2 regions of the Limnohabitans sp. genome follow, and region 2 is predicted to be linked to the other one. Evidence: predicted binding sites of a transcription regulator. Region 2 holds the regulator's gene; the other holds the start of a gene.
What was found. Region 2 encodes NrdR, which represses ribonucleotide reductase genes. Its sites were predicted from a motif close to CACNANATNTNGTG; they were not measured.

Region 1: HEQ17_RS10880 (ribonucleoside-diphosphate reductase subunit alpha) is a predicted target of NrdR. The motif match lies at 4,321-4,334, and genes of this name have one in related genera.

What each region holds. Positions count from the first base shown of each region.
Region 1 covers NZ_JAAVVW010000003.1:1,576,598-1,585,102, forward strand. Annotated here, with positions in the region: gene HEQ17_RS10850 (glutamine synthetase family protein) at 1-407, shown strand, start outside; gene HEQ17_RS10855 (2Fe-2S iron-sulfur cluster-binding protein) at 449-778, shown strand; gene ffh (signal recognition particle protein) at 873-2,258, opposite strand; gene ccsA (cytochrome c biogenesis protein CcsA) at 2,337-3,140, shown strand; gene HEQ17_RS10870 (PP0621 family protein) at 3,137-3,373, shown strand; gene ampD (1,6-anhydro-N-acetylmuramyl-L-alanine amidase AmpD) at 3,453-4,034, shown strand; gene HEQ17_RS10880 (ribonucleoside-diphosphate reductase subunit alpha) at 4,463-7,348, shown strand; gene HEQ17_RS10885 (ribonucleotide-diphosphate reductase subunit beta) at 7,487-8,505, shown strand, end outside.
Region 2 covers NZ_JAAVVW010000003.1:852,839-861,343, reverse strand. Annotated here, with positions in the region: gene HEQ17_RS07185 (quinone-dependent dihydroorotate dehydrogenase) at 1-367, opposite strand, end outside; gene rpiA (ribose-5-phosphate isomerase RpiA) at 465-1,136, shown strand; gene ribD (bifunctional diaminohydroxyphosphoribosylaminopyrimidine deaminase/5-amino-6-(5-phosphoribosylamino)uracil reductase RibD) at 1,154-2,287, opposite strand; gene HEQ17_RS07170 (hypothetical protein) at 2,337-2,798, opposite strand; gene HEQ17_RS07165 (hypothetical protein) at 2,795-4,006, opposite strand; gene HEQ17_RS07160 (hypothetical protein) at 4,003-4,626, opposite strand; gene HEQ17_RS07155 (type IV pilin protein) at 4,632-5,120, opposite strand; gene HEQ17_RS07150 (GspH/FimT family pseudopilin) at 5,196-5,771, shown strand; gene nrdR (transcriptional regulator NrdR) at 5,796-6,245, opposite strand; gene glyA (serine hydroxymethyltransferase) at 6,258-7,517, opposite strand; ZMP/ZTP riboswitch at 7,556-7,720, opposite strand; gene HEQ17_RS07135 (transglycosylase SLT domain-containing protein) at 7,762-8,394, opposite strand.

The DNA of each region.
Region 1 (8,505 bases), 720 kb from region 2:
TGGCACCGCAGTCGATTTTGTGGGGCCGTGACAACCGGGGCGCGATGCTGCGCGTCATCGGCGCGCCGGGTGACAGCGCCACCCGCATTGAAAACCGCCTGGGCGAGCCTGCGGCCAACCCTTATCTCTACATGGCCTCGCAAATTCACGCTGGGCTTGACGGGGCGGACGCACAGCTGCAAGCGCCGCCAGCCACCGAAACACCTTATGCCCCAGGGGCTGTATCCATCCCAACGTCTTTGGCCGATGCGGTGCAGGCGTTGCAAGCCGATAGCGCTTTGAGCCAGGCCATGGGGCAGCCCTTGGTGGATTACTACAGCACCATCAAACTGGCCGAGCACCGGCGCTTGACCCAGGCCGAAGATGCGACGGAGTTTCACAAGCGCGAATACTTCGGCCGAATTTAACAACCCATTGAAAGCCCGCGTTTGAGCGCGCTGCATTGAAGATGATCACGATCCACCTGCAAGCCCACGACCCCGCACAAGCCCCGATCACACTGCAAGCCCATTCTGGGCAAAGCCTGATGCAAGCCGCTGTCGACACCAATGTGTCAGGTATCCAGGCCGATTGCGGCGGGCTGTTGACCTGCGCCACCTGCCATGTGGTGGTGCATGAAGATTGGGTGAAGCAGCTGCCGCCGATGGGTAGCGATGAAGACGGCATGTTGACCTTCACCGCCCAAGCGCGTGAGCCGGGCAGTCGCCTGTCGTGCCAGATCGTGCTGACCCCAGAGCTGGACGGTCTGCAGGTCACGCTGCCCGAGAGCCAGTATTGAAAAGGTTTTGAGCAGGTCGGCGGCTTGAGCCCCGACATGAAACCTGCACCAAACCCACCATGTCGGACCTGAAGGCCAGACCTGCAAGAGAAGTTCAGCGCGGCATACCAGGAAAGCCACCGCCGCCGCCCATCATGCCTTTCATGGCCCCCATGCGCTTCATCATTTTCATCATGCCGCCGCCGGACATTTTTTTCATCATGTCCTGCATCTGCTCGAACTCCTTGAGCATGCGATTGACGTCTTGCACCTGAACGCCCGCGCCCGCTGCGATGCGGCGCTTGCGCGTGGCCTTGATCAATTCAGGCTTGCTGCGCTCTTTGGGCGTCATGCTGTGAATGATGCCCTGCTTGCGGCCGATGTCTTTTTCGACCTTGTCCATGTCCATGGACGCTGCCTTGGCGGTCATCTGGCTGGGCAACTTGTCCATCAGGCTTGACAGCCCGCCCATTTGCTTCATCTGCTGGATCTGCGCCAAAAAGTCGTTCAGATCAAAGCCGCCACCGCTCTTGACCTTGGCGGCCAATTTTTGCGCGGCTTCCATGTCCACACCTGCAGTGACCTGCTCGACCAGGGCCACGATGTCGCCCATGCCCAGCACCCGGCCCGCGTGGCGCTCGGCATCGAACACTTCCAGACCATCGATTTTTTCACTGGTACCGGCAAACTTGATCGGCACGCCCGTGATCTGGCGCACCGACAGGGCCGCGCCACCGCGTGAGTCGCCGTCCAGTTTTGTGAGCACAATGCCCGTCAAAGGCAAAGCCTCGCTGAACGCCTTGGCGGTATTGGCCGCGTCCTGGCCTTGCATGGCATCCACCACGAACAGGGTTTCAACAGGCTTCAATTCGGCGTGCAAGGCCTTGATTTCGGCCATCAGGGCTTCGTCAATCGCCAAGCGACCCGCGGTGTCGACGAGCAACACGTCAAAGAAATGTTTGCGGGCGTAGTCGATGGCGGCACGCGCGATGTCGATGGGCTTTTGGTCGGGCGAGCTGGGAAACCATTCGGCACCAGCTTGCGCGGTCACCGTCTTGAGCTGCTCAATCGCCGCAGGGCGGTACACGTCACCCGAGACGGTGAGCACTTTCTTTTTGCGCTTTTCGATCAGGTGTTTGGCCAGCTTGGCGGTGGTGGTGGTTTTACCGGCCCCTTGCAAACCGGCCATCAAGATCACAGCAGGCGGCTGCGCCGCCAGGTTGATGTCCGACACGCCCTCGCCCATGGTGGCCGCCAACTCGCGGTTGACCACACCCACCAAGGCCTGTCCGGGCTTCAAAGAACCCATGACTTCTTGGCCCAAGGCTTTTTCTTTCACCCGGGCAATGAAATCGCGCACCACAGGCAAAGCCACGTCGGCTTCGAGCAAGGCCATGCGCACCTCGCGCAGCATGTCGGCCACGTTCGACTCGGTGATGCGGGCCTGCCCGCTGAGGGTCTTGACGAGGCGTGAGAGTTTGTCGGTCAGGGCGGAGGCCATGGGGGAAATCCAGAAAAAACCGTGAGAGCTTGATGGCGAAGCCCCAGCGGCAGCGCCTGAAAGGCTAAACTCGGTACCATGATTTTAGCGAGTGCACCTTTGTGGACGTTGCCCTTCTCGGCATTGGCAGCCCTGGCCTATGCCTTGCCCGCTCTGGTGCCCCGCCACCTGAGTGTTGTGAACGCACGCCGCCTGCTTTGGCTGGCTTGGGTTTTACACGCCATCAGCTTGCTGGTGCTGCTGATGGGGCCGGCGCGCTTCGGTTTTGCCCCGGCTTTGTCGGTCACCGCCTGGCTGGTGGTGTTGGCTTACATGATCGAGACCCAGTTTTTCCCCAAACTCAGGGCCCGCTGGGCCGTGGGCGGCCTGGGGGCGGTCACCGTGGTGCTGGCCTGGGTGTTTCCAGGAGCCTTGCTCACCACCCAGGCATCGGCCTGGTTGCCCCTTCACTTTGCCCTGGGTTTGTCGGCTTATGGCATGTTTGCCGCTGCGGTGGTGCACGCCTGGATGATGACCCGCACGGAACATGACATTCGCCAGGCTCAAGAAGGCTCGAGCGGTCTGCCGCTGTTGACACTGGAGCGCCTGACCTTCCGCTTTGTGACCGCTGGCTTTTTCCTGTTAACCGCGACTTTGGTGGCTGGGGCCTTGTTTGGCGAAGTACTTTATGGTCAGAACCACACCGAATGGCGCTGGGATCACAAACGGGTGTTTGCAGTGTTGTCTTGGATCACCTTTGCCACTTTGTTGGTTGGACGCAGCCAATGGGGTTGGCGCGGTCGCAGGGCTGTGCGCGTGCTTTATATTGGCGCTGGCCTGCTGCTGCTGTCCTACGCTGGCTCACGGTTTGTCATGGAAGTCTTAATTGGGCGGGCCGGATGAAATACCTGATCTGGCTACTGGTTGTTTTGGTGGCCGTCTGGGCATTCAAACGAAGTCGCAAGGCCAAAGACGCCAGTGCAAGCCCCGCAAAACCATCCAAGCGCCCCTCAAACATGGTGAGTTGCGCCCACTGTGGATTGCACTTGCCTCAGGATGAGGCCGTGATTGGCGAAAAAGACGTTTACTGCAGCACTGAACACCGCACTGCCGCCGAGGACCGCAACCCGGCTTAAGTCCTCAACCCCTTGCCAATGCTTGGCTTGAGCCATTTTTTCCAAGTCGATCACACAACCACCCCACCTTCTATGATCCATGTCAAACCGACCCGCTGAATGCACAGATTTATGGCAAGAGGGCTGGTACTCGCCCGCCCTAAGATGGGACTCCCCCAATTTTGGACCCAGACCTCAAGGTGCATGCATTGACTTGCTGGTGCTTCACTCGATCAGCCTGCCGCCAGGCCAATATGGCGGGCCAGAGGTGCAGGCACTCTTCACTAACCAACTGGATTGGGATGCTCACCCATATTTCAAGCAAATCAGGGGGGCGCAGGTGTCAGCACACTTTTTTATACGGCGCGATGGCGCATTGCTTCAATTTGTCAGTGCCGACGACAGGGCTTGGCACGCAGGACAGTCAATGTACCGTGGCCGCTCACAATGCAATGACGACTCTGTCGGTATTGAGCTGGAAGGGTTGGAAGGCGATGTATTCGAAAATGCCCAATATGTGCAACTGGCCAGTCTTTGCCATGACTTGCGCAAACGTTACCCGATTGCCCATTTGGCGGGGCACGAACACATTGCCCCAGACCGCAAGCAAGATCCTGGGCCGGGTTTTTCGTGGGGACGGTTGAGACAACTGCTGGATTGGCCTGCCTCGTACTTTCCCTAGGAATATAAAACGACAATCAGAGAAATTTCTGGTTTCCAGGTGGCTTCCTCAATTTAAATCACTGTCCAGAAATCCAAATCGCAAGCCAGCTAGGTCTTCAAGGGCAAAACCCCTCAAACAACGCATGGCTCTTGGATCTGAATCCCAAAAGGCTGTTTCCAATTCGCCTCCAAACGGTCTTTTCAGCGTTTCAGAACAGCACATTGATGACGTTGTTGCGAAACTTTAAGCATTGAGGTCAAAAACCACCAGTACACTACCTGTAGTGGCTTGCAAGGGTCGCAGACACCAGATATAGTGTCTTTCAGAAATCTGCAGAGTTGAACGAATCCAAATTGCAAGCACCCGTTACCCCACCACTACACACCACAAATTAGAAGAAAACCATGCACACAGACCTCAACGCCCCCTCCGCTTCCACCGGCCTGATGCCTACCCCCTTCTCCGACCGGACTGGCCAACCGTCTGCTCACCACCTCAATCAGTACCAAATCATTCGCCGTAACGGCGCCGTTGTGCCTTTTCAGCCCAACAAAATTGCAGTCGCTTTGATGAAAGCATTTCTGGCTGTCCATGGCACCCAAGGTGCTGCGTCTGCCAGCGTACGGGAAGTGGTGGAAGAATTGACGCAAAACGTGGTGCGGGCACTGATGCGCTCACGTCCGGGCGGTGGCACCTTCCACATTGAAGATGTGCAGGACCAGGTTGAGCTGGGCTTGATGCGCAGCAGCAACCACGAAGTCGCACGTGCTTATGTGCTTTACCGCGAGCGCCGCACCCAAGAACGCGCCCAGCAAACTCAGCAATTTGCAGCCGCGACTTCAGAGCCTGCATTGCACGTAATAGACCAAGGTCAACGCGTAGCTCTGGACCTGAATCACCTCAAGTCATTGATGGTGAAAGCTTGTGCCGGCCTGGGTCAAGACGTGAGTCCAGACCCCATCGTCACCGAGACCATGCGCAACCTTTACGACGGTGTGCCGATGGAGGAGGTTTACAAAGCATCCATACTGGCATCGCGTACGCTGATCGAAAAAGATCCAGATTACACCTATGTGACCGCCCGTTTGTTGATGCACACAATTGCCAAGGAAATCTTGGGCAAAGAAGTGTCGCAAGAACAAATGGCCGAGGAATACATCAACTACTTCCCTCGCTTCATCAAAAAAGGTGTGGACAACGACCTGCTGGATGAAAAACTCCTTCAGTTTGACCTCAGAAAGCTGGCCACCGCACTCAAGCCTGAGCGCGATTTGCAATTTGATTATCTGGGCCTGCAAACGCTTTACGACCGCTACTTTTTACACGTCCGCAAGACCCGCATCGAGATGCCCCAGGCCTTCTTCATGCGTGTGGCCATGGGTCTGTCGCTCAATGAAATCGACCGCGAAGCCCGGGCTATCGAGTTTTACGAGATCCTGTCGTCTTTTGACTTCATGTCCTCCACGCCCACGCTGTTCAACAGCGGCACTTTGCGTTCACAGCTCTCGAGCTGCTACCTGACCACTGTGCCCGATGACTTGGATGGCATTTACGAGTCCATCAAGGAAAACGCCTTGCTGTCCAAGTTTGCCGGCGGTTTGGGCAACGATTGGACCCGCGTACGTGCCATGGGTTCACACATCAAAGGCACCAACGGTGAGTCGCAAGGTGTAGTGCCCTTCCTCAAGGTGGTGAACGATACGGCCGTTGCAGTCAACCAAGGTGGCAAGCGTAAAGGTGCGGTCTGCACCTACTTGGAAACTTGGCACTTGGACATCGAAGAATTCCTGGATCTGCGCAAGAATACCGGCGATGACCGCCGCCGCACGCACGACATGAATACGGCCAACTGGATTCCCGATCTGTTCATGCGCCGCGTGATGGAAAAAGGCAACTGGACCCTCTTCTCCCCTTCCGATGTGCCTGACTTGCACGACCTGTTCGGTCTGGCCTTCGAAAAAGCTTATGTCACTTACGAGCAAAAAGCCCAGCGTGGCGAGATCAAGCCCAGTAAAACTGTTCCAGCTACCGACCTGTGGCGCAAGATGCTGTCCATGCTGTTTGAAACCGGTCACCCCTGGATCACTTTCAAGGACCCTTGCAATGTGCGCTCTCCTCAGCAGCATGTCGGCGTGGTGCACTCGTCCAACCTGTGCACCGAAATCACGCTCAACACCAGCGACACCGAAACCGCTGTCTGCAACCTGGGCTCGGTCAACCTGTTACGCCATATCAAAGAAGGCGCCAATGGCAAAGTCATCGACCATGAGAAGTTGAAAAAAACCATCACGATCGCCATGCGCATGCTGGACAACGTGATCGACATCAACTACTACGCCGTCAAAAAGGCCCGTGACTCCAATATGCGCCACCGTCCTGTTGGTCTGGGCCTGATGGGCTTCCAGGATTCGTTGTACGAAATGCGCATTCCTTACGCCTCACAAGCGGCAGTGGAGTTTGCTGACCAATCCATGGAAGCCATTTGCTACTACGCTTATTGGGCATCCACTGAACTGGCCAAAGAGCGTGGCCAATACGCCACTTACAAAGGCTCGCTGTGGGATCAAGGCATCCTGCCTCTGGATACTCTTCATCTTCTGGAGCGCGAGCGCGGTGGTTATGTCGAAGTGGATCGTTCAGCCACTCTCGATTGGGATGCTCTGCGCCAGAAAATCAAAGCGGACGGCATGCGCAACTCCAACTGCGTGGCGATTGCGCCCACCGCCACCATCTCCAACATCATTGGCGTGGATGCATCAATTGAGCCTTGCTTTGGCAACCTGTCGGTCAAGTCCAATCTGTCTGGTGAGTTCACCGTGATCAACGGCTATCTGGTGCGTGACTTGAAGCGCCTGGGTCTATGGGATGATGTGATGGTCATGGACCTGAAGCACTTCGATGGCTCGTTGCGCCCGATCGACCGCGTGCCACAAGAAATCAAGGCGCTTTACGCCACAGCCTTTGAAGTCGAGACCACCTGGTTGGTGGAGGCAGCTGCACGTCGCCAGAAATGGATTGACCAAGCCCAGTCGCTCAACATCTACATGGCCGGGGCATCGGGCAAAAAATTGGATGACACCTACAAACTGGCCTGGTTACGTGGACTGAAAACCACATACTACTTGCGCACATCCAGCGCTACACAAGTCGAAAAATCGACTGTGAATGCTGGCTCACACAATGCTGTGTCCGCATCCGGTACGCCCACTGCCGCAAGTGTCAGCGCCATTGAAGCCGCGGCAGCGTCCGCACAGGCACAAATGAATGCAGTGCCAGCCACGGACATCAAGTTTTGCGCCATTGACGATCCTGGTTGTGAGGCGTGTCAATAAAACTGCGCATCACGCATCGCGGTTTATTACTTTGTGCGATGCAATTGAACAACACTTCACACGAGATGTTCGTCATAAAGTGATTCACTGCTTTGCATTTTGTTGGCATGCTTTCATAATTTGAGAATTGGAATTTTTATGTTGTCTTGGGACGATCAATTCAAACCCGCTTTGCAACCTGCAATGCCCCCATTGTCTGGCGCACAAACCTCTGCCGGCATTGCATCTGCGTCTTCAGTATCTGGCAATGCTCCAGCTGCGCCTCATCGCATGAATGCTGCAGACAAGCGGATCATCAACGGTCAAACCGACGTCAACCAGTTGGTGCCGTTCAAATACAAATGGGCTTGGGAAAAATACCTTGCCACTTGCGCCAATCACTGGATGCCGCAAGAAGTGAACATGAACCGCGACATCGCTTTGTGGAAAGACCCCAATGGACTGACCGAAGATGAGCGTCGGATGGTCAAACGGAACCTCGGTTTTTTTGTCACCGCTGACTCTCTGGCGGCTAACAACATCACGCTGGGAACGTACCGCCACATCACAGCTCCCGAGTGCCGTCAGTTCTTGCTGCGGCAAGCCTTTGAAGAAGCCATTCACACACACGCTTACCAGTACATCGTGGAATCGCTGGGCTTGGATGAAAGTGAAATCTTCAACGCTTACAACGAAATCAAATCGATTCGCGACAAGGATGAGTTTCTGATCCCATTCATCAACGTGATCATGGATCCGAACTTCAAGACTGGTACTCAGCAAACTGACCAAACATTACTCAAGTCGCTCATTGTTTTTGCCTGCCTGATGGAAGGTCTGTTCTTTTATGTCGGTTTCACGCAGATTTTGGCATTGGGTCGCCAAAACAAAATGACCGGTGCTGCCGAGCAATATCAGTACATCTTGCGTGATGAGTCCATGCATTGCAATTTCGGTATTGATCTCATCAACACCATCAAGCACGAAAACCCTCAGCTTTGGACACCTGAGTTCAGGGCGGAAATCAAGGAATTGTTCTTGCACGCCGTTGAATTGGAGTACCGTTATGCTGAAGACACCATGCCACGTGGTGTGCTGGGCATGAACGCATCGATGTTCAAAGGTTATTTGCGATACATCGCTAACCGCCGAGCCACACAAATCGGATTGGAGGCACT
Region 2 (8,505 bases):
GCCCGTCGTTGTTGAAACCCAAGCGGTTGATCAGCGCGTTGGCCTCGGGCAGGCGGAACATGCGGGGTTTGGGGTTGCCGGGTTGCGCTTTGGGCGTGACGGTGCCGACTTCGACAAAGCCAAAGCCCATGGCACCCAGACCGTCGATGCAGCGGGCGTTTTTGTCCAAACCCGCAGCCATGCCGACACGGTTGGGAAAGTGCAGACCTGCCAGCATGGTGGGTTGCGCCACAAAGGGCTGGCGGTAAGCGCAGTCGAGCGGGGTGTTTTGGGTGCGGGCCAAGCCTTCGATGGTCAGGTCGTGGGCCGCCTCGGGGTCCATTTTGAACAAAAAGGGGCGGGCGAAGGCGTAGGGGATCAGGGACATTGGATAATTCCGGGCTGGTGCAGGGTCGTGGGTATCGGTTGCTCCGATTGTCGCAAACCTCGGCCCGCCTTTTTGCCTGATCAACCGAGCCCCTTTCATGACCCAAGACGAACTCAAAGCCCTGGTGGGCCAAGCCGCCCTGAAATACGTTGTTCCCGGGGAGATCGTTGGCGTGGGCACCGGCTCCACGGTGAACAAATTCATTGACGCCCTGGCCACCATGAAGGACCAGATCAAAGGCGCGGTGTCCAGTTCCGAAGCCTCCACCGTGCGCCTCAAAGCCCTGGGCATTCCGGTGTTTGACAGCAACGAGGTCGAGAGCTTGTCGGTCTACATCGACGGCGCGGATGAAATCGACCCCCAAGGCCACATGGTCAAGGGTGGTGGTGCGGCGCTCACCCGAGAAAAAATCGTGGCGGCCCAGAGTAAAAAGTTTGTCTGCATCGCCGACGAGAGCAAATTGGTCGGTGCTTTGGGTGCGTTTCCATTGCCCGTGGAAGTGATCCCCATGGCCACGGCCCGCGTGATGCGCCAGTTTTTAGCCATGGGCGGCAGCGCGGTGGTTCGCTTGAAAGACGGCCAGCCGCTCGTGACCGACAACGGGCAGCATATTGTGGATGTGAAGGGTTTGACGATCACCGACCCGGTGGCGTTCGAGACCGAAGTCAGCCAATGGCCTGGCGTGGTCACGGTCGGTGTGTTTGCGCTGCAAAAAGCGCAGGTGTGCCTGCTGGGTACTGCTCAAGGCGTGAAGACGCTGGCGTTCTGACGCGAGGTTTTACAGCCTCAAGCCCGGCGCAGCAACAGGCGCAAATCGGGTCCGATGCGGTCCACCGCATGAAAGGCCAGCTGCACAGCGCCACGCAACTCGGTGAGCGCAGGCAAATTGGCCAGGCCTTGGCCTGGCCCTAGCAGTTGCGGAGCCAGGTAAACCAGAAATTCGTCCACCAACCCTTCGCGTATGAAGGAGCCGTTGAGCTTGTGCCCGGCTTCCACATGCAGCTCATTGATCTCACGCCGGGCCAGGTCGCGCAGCATGGCCGCCAGATCGACCTTGCCGCCGGGGCCGGGGCAGTTGATCACGGTCACGCCGCGTGCCGTCAGCGCGGCGCGTTTGTCCAAGTGTTCTGTGGTGGCTGTGTAAACCCAGATTTGCCGGGCCTGATCGCCCGTGCCTTGCGTGTCCAGCAGTTGGGCATTCAGGGGCATGTCCAGGCGGCTGTCCACCACCACCAAGTGCGGTTGGCGCGGGGTGTCCATGCCGCGCACATTGAGCAAAGGGTCGTCTTCGAGCACAGTGCCGATGCCGGTCAGGATGGCGCAGGCTCTGGCGCGCCAGGCATGGCCGTCGGTGCGGGCTTCGGGGCCGGTGATCCACTGGCTTTGGCCGTTTTGCAGGGCGGTTTGTCCGTCCAAAGAGGCGGCCACCTTCATCCGCACCCAGGGCAGGCCCCGTTCCATGCGGCTGAAAAAGCCGATGTTCAATTCACGGGCCTCAACGGCGGTGTCATCCTGCGCATCCAAGATGTGGGTCTGCACCCCCGCAGCCGCCAGCCGCGCCATGCCTTGGCCCGCCACTTGGGGGTTGGGATCGGTCAGGGCCGCCACCACGCGGGCGATGCCCGCCGCCGCCAGCACGTCGCAGCAAGGTCCTGTGCGCCCGTGGTGGGCGCAGGGCTCCAGCGTCACCCAAGCGGTGGCACCGTGCACATGGTGCCCACGCTCGGCCGCGTCCCGCAAGGCCATGATTTCGGCATGAGGGCCACCTGCACGCTGGGTGTGGCCTTGGCCCAGCACCGTGCCGTCGGCGGCGGTGATCACACAACCCACACGCGGGTTGGGCGAGGTCAGCCACAGGCCTTGTTGAGCCAATTGCAGCGCATGGTGCAGAGGAGACGGTTGATCGGGCAAAGAGGGCACGGTGGTTTGAATCCGGAGGGCGTGAGGAGCGAATCGGCGCACAAATGAACTATGGCAAGGATACGCCAACCCAGGAGGGCAGGGCTGAGACGCTGCTGTGCCATTCGATCTGGTTTTCGTCAGAAGAAGAGGCACCCGAGTGGCTGCCGACAGGGGTTGAATTGCTGGCACGATGTCCAGTGCGAGGCCAAGACACTCGCACGGACAGGGTGGTGGTAGAACCAGTCCCTGCGCTGGCGCTGTAAATTTGAAGTTTATAGGGCACGCCCTGCACCACCCTGGTTTGCGGCGATGGGCACGCAGTGGCGTGGTTCAGCGGCTGAGCATGCATGCAATCCATCGCTTCTTGTGCCCAGTGCTGTGCCACGGTGAATTGGCGATTTTCACGGACTGTTTGAAGGCTCTTGAGTGACAGTTGAGTGGCCCCAACCAAGCCAATACCCAGCACCGCCGAGGCCATCAGCGCTTCGATCAAGGCCAAACCTGCTTGCTTGGGAAGAGGGGGTGTCACGGCGAACCCTCACTCCAACTGCCGTTGACGCGCTGAACGCGGGATGCATCGATGCCCGATGGCCAGTTCAGGATGTAGGCGTCGCGGCCTTGCGGAGTAGCCAAAACTGTGCCTGATCGCCACTCGGGCAGACCGGACTCCACCACCAGTTGGCCTTCGATTCGGCCACCTTGCCAGCCGCGCATTTTTTCGTCGTTGCAGCCCGAATCGATCAATACGCTACCCATGATGCGCACACCTGGAGCAATGTGAGGGCAGCGGAGATCGCAAGCTTTGGCCGAAAAAACCAGCAAGACGGGAACCTCGGGCGTGCCCACGCTGAGATGCCAATCTGCGGCGCTGTCAACCCAATAGATCGAGCGCGGCGGGTTGGTGTGTGCGCTCAGGCCGTGACGCTCTTGAGCGCTGGACCAGGCCTGAAGCTGGGTGTCGTCAATCGAGCCCAGGACGCTTTGTCTTGCAGCGCGTTTGCAGGGGCTGCGGGTAACGGCTGTGGCAGGTCCAATGCGGGTTCCTCCGCCAGGCATGTTGGCGGGACTGAGGGCCATGCATGCCTGTCTTTCAGCGCTGGAAATGGCCCCATTGTTGTTGGTATCCACCACAAAATGCGTGTGTACAACAGGGGCTTTGGCGGTGCCGCTGCAAAGTTCACCTTTGCTGACCAAGGGGCAGACCCGCAATGAGGCTCCAGCAGCTTCGCTGATGCACCCATTCATCACCAATGCCGCAGGTGCGGCCAAGCCTGGAGCTGGCGGCAAGGCCGGAATGAACACACTTTCACGCACATGGGCTTGACTGGTTTGAGCCGTATGGCTGGCCTTGGCGTGCAAAGTGACGACATGGGGTGACATCAACAGATCACGTACAGCGACGGCGGACAATTGCCAATGCTGCATGGCGGGGGGCTGCACAACGTCTATGGCGCTGCATTCCCATTGTTTGCCTGAGACACCCGCAGGACAAGCAGTCGGAGCCGAAAACAGCTGAGTGAAAGGGGTGTTTGCGAGAGTGGATTGTGCATGGGCCAGAGCTGCTGTTGCTGCCAGCCTGGCCTGACTGGCGCGCCCGTGGTTGTAGCTGGCCAGTTGGTCAAAATGCACACTGCGAGCACTGTAGAGGCTGGTCAAGCTGGCCAAGATCACCATGCTCACAGCGACCATCAGGGTGACCGCGCCATGCTGGTGTGCAAGGTCCGTGTGTTGACTCATGGGCAATACAGCGCTTGCAGGCTGCTCGGCAGATTGTTGTGCAAATGAATGGTGTTGGACAGGCTGACTTGGCGCGATGCGTCGCCGGGCCATTGAGCCTTGAGGGTCATAAAAACGCTGCGACGCAGCCAGTTTTGGTGGGACTCGCAGCGTAACTGCCAACGCAGTTCGGTGATTTGCAAAAGCTTGCTGTCGGTGATCGATAGCCAGTCACCACTGGGGTTGCATGACCTTTTCGTTTGCAGTGCGGTGCCTGACAACCTGAAGCCCATGCATTCATCCTGGTCTTGCAGGCCGTTGTGGTTGCGGTCGTGACTGAAGTCAATCCAGTTGTCCTCAATGCTGAAGTCCTCAAAACCATCACAAAAAGTGTCGTCGCAGTTCGTCGCTGAGCGTGTTTCCCAGGCTTGTGCCGAGTACTGGGCTTTGCGCAGTTCGCGGCTCATCCAGTCTACCGCTTGACGAAGTTCATGGTGTAGGTGGCTGTCTTGCAAGGCCGAGCGGTGCCCGCGCAACTGGTTGGCCAGCATGGCACTGCCAGCAGCCAGCACCACCAAGCCTACAGACAAGCCCACCATGAGGCCCATCAAGGTTTCTCCTTTGTCGTGAGGCGATCTCATGGGTTTTATTTTCGCCAGCACCGGGCCGGATCGCTGTCGGGTGATTGGCCCGAGCCTAGCCAGACATGAGCCCCCCCCAGAGAGCGCAAGAGCAATGGGGTGCATTCACGGTCAGATGCTTGCGCTCCCAGGGCAATGGCTTGCGCGGTGTAGGCTTGAGCAGAGGATTCAAGCAATTGGATGCGGTAATGACCTCCGGGGGAAAGATCGCTGCGCCAGCCCAATTTGCTGAGGCTGTCTGCGTGGCTGTCATTGCTGCTGCGCCAGCGTTCTTGGTCGGTTTGCAGTTGAAGCAAGGCCGCTTGACCGTCTTGGCGACGTGCCTTGCGTTGTTGTTCCTGGTAACTGGGCAGGGCCAGTGCGGCCAACACCGCTAAGAGTGCCAGACAGATCAGCATCTCTGTCAAGGTCCAACCCTGGTGCACAACCCTGTCAGTCTGCAGGTGGGTGGCATCAGGGGCAGGTAGATCGGGCGGGATGGATGGCTGTGACATCAGCGGTCTCCTTTTGCTTGTTTTATTGTGTCCCTATGTATTCATCTTGTACAGTGCATCGCAGGCCATACCCATATGAACCCACCCTCAAACCGTCCTCGCCCGTGCGCTGCAAGGTGCAAGATTAAAGGCTTGACTTTGTTGGAAGCCATGGTGGTCATGGCCGTGCTGGGTATTTTTCTGAGCCTGGTTGCCCCCGCCATGACAGGTATGCGGGCGCGCCATCAGTTGCAAAGTCAGGCTGAAGCTTTTTTGGGCAGCTTGGTGCTGGCTCGCTCGGAAGCCCTGCGGCGCCAGCAGCGGGTCACTTTGTGTGCGCGGGGCGCTGCAGATGGCTGCGATCCCATTGGACGCTGGGATCAAGGTTGGTTGTTGTTTGTAGACGCCAATAACAACGGTTTGCGTGAGGCGGGGGAAGTTCTGGTGCAGGCGCGAGAAGCTGTGCCGACAGTGGTGAAGGTGAACGTCACCAGCACCATCAAGCATTATTATTCCTACGTCAGCGAGGGGCGCAGTGCCAGCGCCAACGGCGCGTTCATGGCGGGCACATGGCGGTTTTGCGTCGCCACATCGCCGCAAGGCTGGCAGGTGGTGGCCAATGCGCTGGGCAAGCCTCGAATCGAAGAATACCCCGCGACGAAATGCACCTGAAGGCAGCGTGCAGCCTGGCCGAGGTCAGCTTTGCACCTCGTCGACCAGTGTCTTGAAGGCGTCAATGTCTTCAAAATTGCGGTAAACGCTGGCAAAGCGCACATAGGCCACTTTGTCGAGTTTTTTCAACTCACGCATGACCAGCGCACCGATGCGATGAGAGCCGACTTCGCGTTCGCCCAAATTCAGGAGTTTTTCTTCGATGCGCTCAATCGCGCTGTCCACCTGCTCGGTGCTCACGGGCCGCTTGCGCAAAGCCAGGTTCAGGCTGGCCAGCAGTTTGTCGCGTTGGTAATCGATGCGCCTGCCATCTTTTTTGACGATGGCCGGAAAGTTGACCTCCGGCTTTTCGTAGGTCGTGAAGCGTTTTTCACACGCCCCACACTGGCGACGGCGGCGGATGAAATCTCCATCTTCGGCCAGACGGGTCTCCACCACTTGGGTTTCAAGGTGGCTGCAAAAGGGGCATTTCATCGCGCTGGCCGATCAGCAGTAGACCGGGAAGCGGCTGGTCAGAGCATTCACTTTGTCCCGCACAGCCATGATGTTGGCTTCATCGTGGGGGTTCTCCAGCACGTCGGCGATCAGGTGGGCCGTGGCGCGGGCTTCTTCGTCCTTGAAGCCGCGGGTGGTCATGGCCGGGGTGCCGATGCGCACGCCGCTGGTCACGAACGGCTTTTCAGGGTCGTTCGGGATGGCGTTCTTGTTGATGGTCATGTGCGCGTTACCCAAAGCGGCTTCGGCCACTTTGCCGGTGATGCCGTGTTTCCATGATGAACTTTCGCGCAGGTCCACCAGCATGACGTGGCTTTGGGTGCCGCCGCTGACGATGCGCAGACCGCGTTGGGTCAAGGTGTGGGCGATGATTTGCGCGTTCTTGATCACCTGGGCTTGGTAGGCCTTGAACTCCGGTGCCATGGCTTCCTTGAAGGCCACGGCCTTGGCCGCGATCACGTGCATCAGTGGGCCGCCTTGCAGGCCGGGGAAGATGGCGCTGTTGATGGCTTTTTCGTGCTCAGCCTTCATCAAGATGATGCCGCCGCGCGGGCCGCGCAAGCTCTTGTGTGTGGTCGACGTCACCACGTCGGCGTGGGGCACCGGGTTGGGGTAGACGCCAGCGGCAATCAAGCCGGCGTAGTGGGCCATGTCGACCATGAAAATTGCGCCAACTTCCTTGGCCACTTTGGCAAAACGCGCCCAGTCGATGTGCAGGCTGTAGGCCGAAGCCCCCGCGATGATCAGCTTGGGTTGGGTCTCACGGGCCTTGGCTTCCATGGCCTCGTAGTCGATGGCTTCTTTGGCATCCAGACCATAGGAGACAACGTTAAACCATTTGCCCGACATGTTGAGCGGCATGCCATGGGTCAGGTGGCCGCCCTCGGCCAGGCTCATGCCCATGATGGTGTCGCCAGGTTTCAGGAAGGCCAGGAAGACAGCTTCGTTGGCCGATGCGCCGCAATGCGGCTGCACGTTGGCGGCTTCTGCGCCAAAGATCTGTTTGATGCGGTCGATGGCCAATTGCTCGGCCACGTCCACGTGCTCGCAGCCTCCGTAGTAGCGCTTGCCGGGGTAGCCTTCGGCGTATTTGTTGGTGAGCTGGCTGCCTTGGGCGGCCATGACGGCGGGCGAAGCGTAGTTTTCGCTGGCGATCAGCTCGATATGGTGCTCTTGGCGTGCGTTTTCGGCCTGGATGGCGGCGAAAATTTCGGGGTCGGTTTGTTCAATCAGGTGGTTGCGGTGGTACATGGCAGTCCTTCTAATGATGGAACCTTGGCATGAATGACAAGGGCTGCCCAGGCGAACGGCTGTGAGCCTGGCCTGACAATAATTTCAGGCAAGCTGTGCGCTTCCCAGTGGTTCTGGGGCGACTTCCCAATCGCCACGCTCCACGTCAGAGTGGTCTGTTTTGATTTCAAAACAGGCTCCTATCGCCAGTCGCGCACCCAGCGAGTGTAGCCCAGTCAAAGTCTGCTTTGGTCGGTAAAGGCTGTTAGAGGCGGGGGTTATGAAGCCCGTCCAAGCTTTTGGCCGGACGGGTCATGGTTTCCAGTTGTTTTTGTTCGGCCAACACACGGCTGACGTAATCCTTACCGTTGCTTTGTCCGGTGGCCAAGGCGTACAGTTGCAAGGCTGCATCGACCGAGGGGCTTTGTTCGATCAGTGTTTGCAAATGTCGGGCTCCGACGCGCAAATTGGTCAGGGGGTCAAACGCTGCCAAAGGGCCGCCATATGACAGCAGGGCGCGGTGTTGGGCTTCGGCTTGGATTTGCATCAGGCCCATGCCACCTTGGGGCCCAGAGGCGAAGGGATTGAATCGGGATTCGATGGCGATGACGGCCAAAAGCAAAGTGGGGGAGACTTGGATCCGGTCACCTACGGTCCATGCCTCGTGAACCAAAGCGCCCATGGGTTCGGGGGATACTTTGTAGCGTCGGCTCAGCCAACGGGTCACAGCCGCCTGTTCATCGCTGAGCGCCAGCGCAAACATGCTGGGCAGGGCAGACACCAATTGGGCGTTGACGTCTGGAGTTTCGTTTTCCGACAATGGGTCTTGTCGCGAATCCAGCCAGCCCAGCAAACGCTCTGTGGCGCTGACTTTCAAATCGGGTTGGCTGACCAACATCACCATCAAAGCCAAGCAAGCTACGCCGAAAAAGGCCAGGCTGTGGCGGGTGATTTTCAGAAGGCCCAGCTTAGAGCCTTTCCCAAAGGACCAATTTTTCGGTGGTGCAGT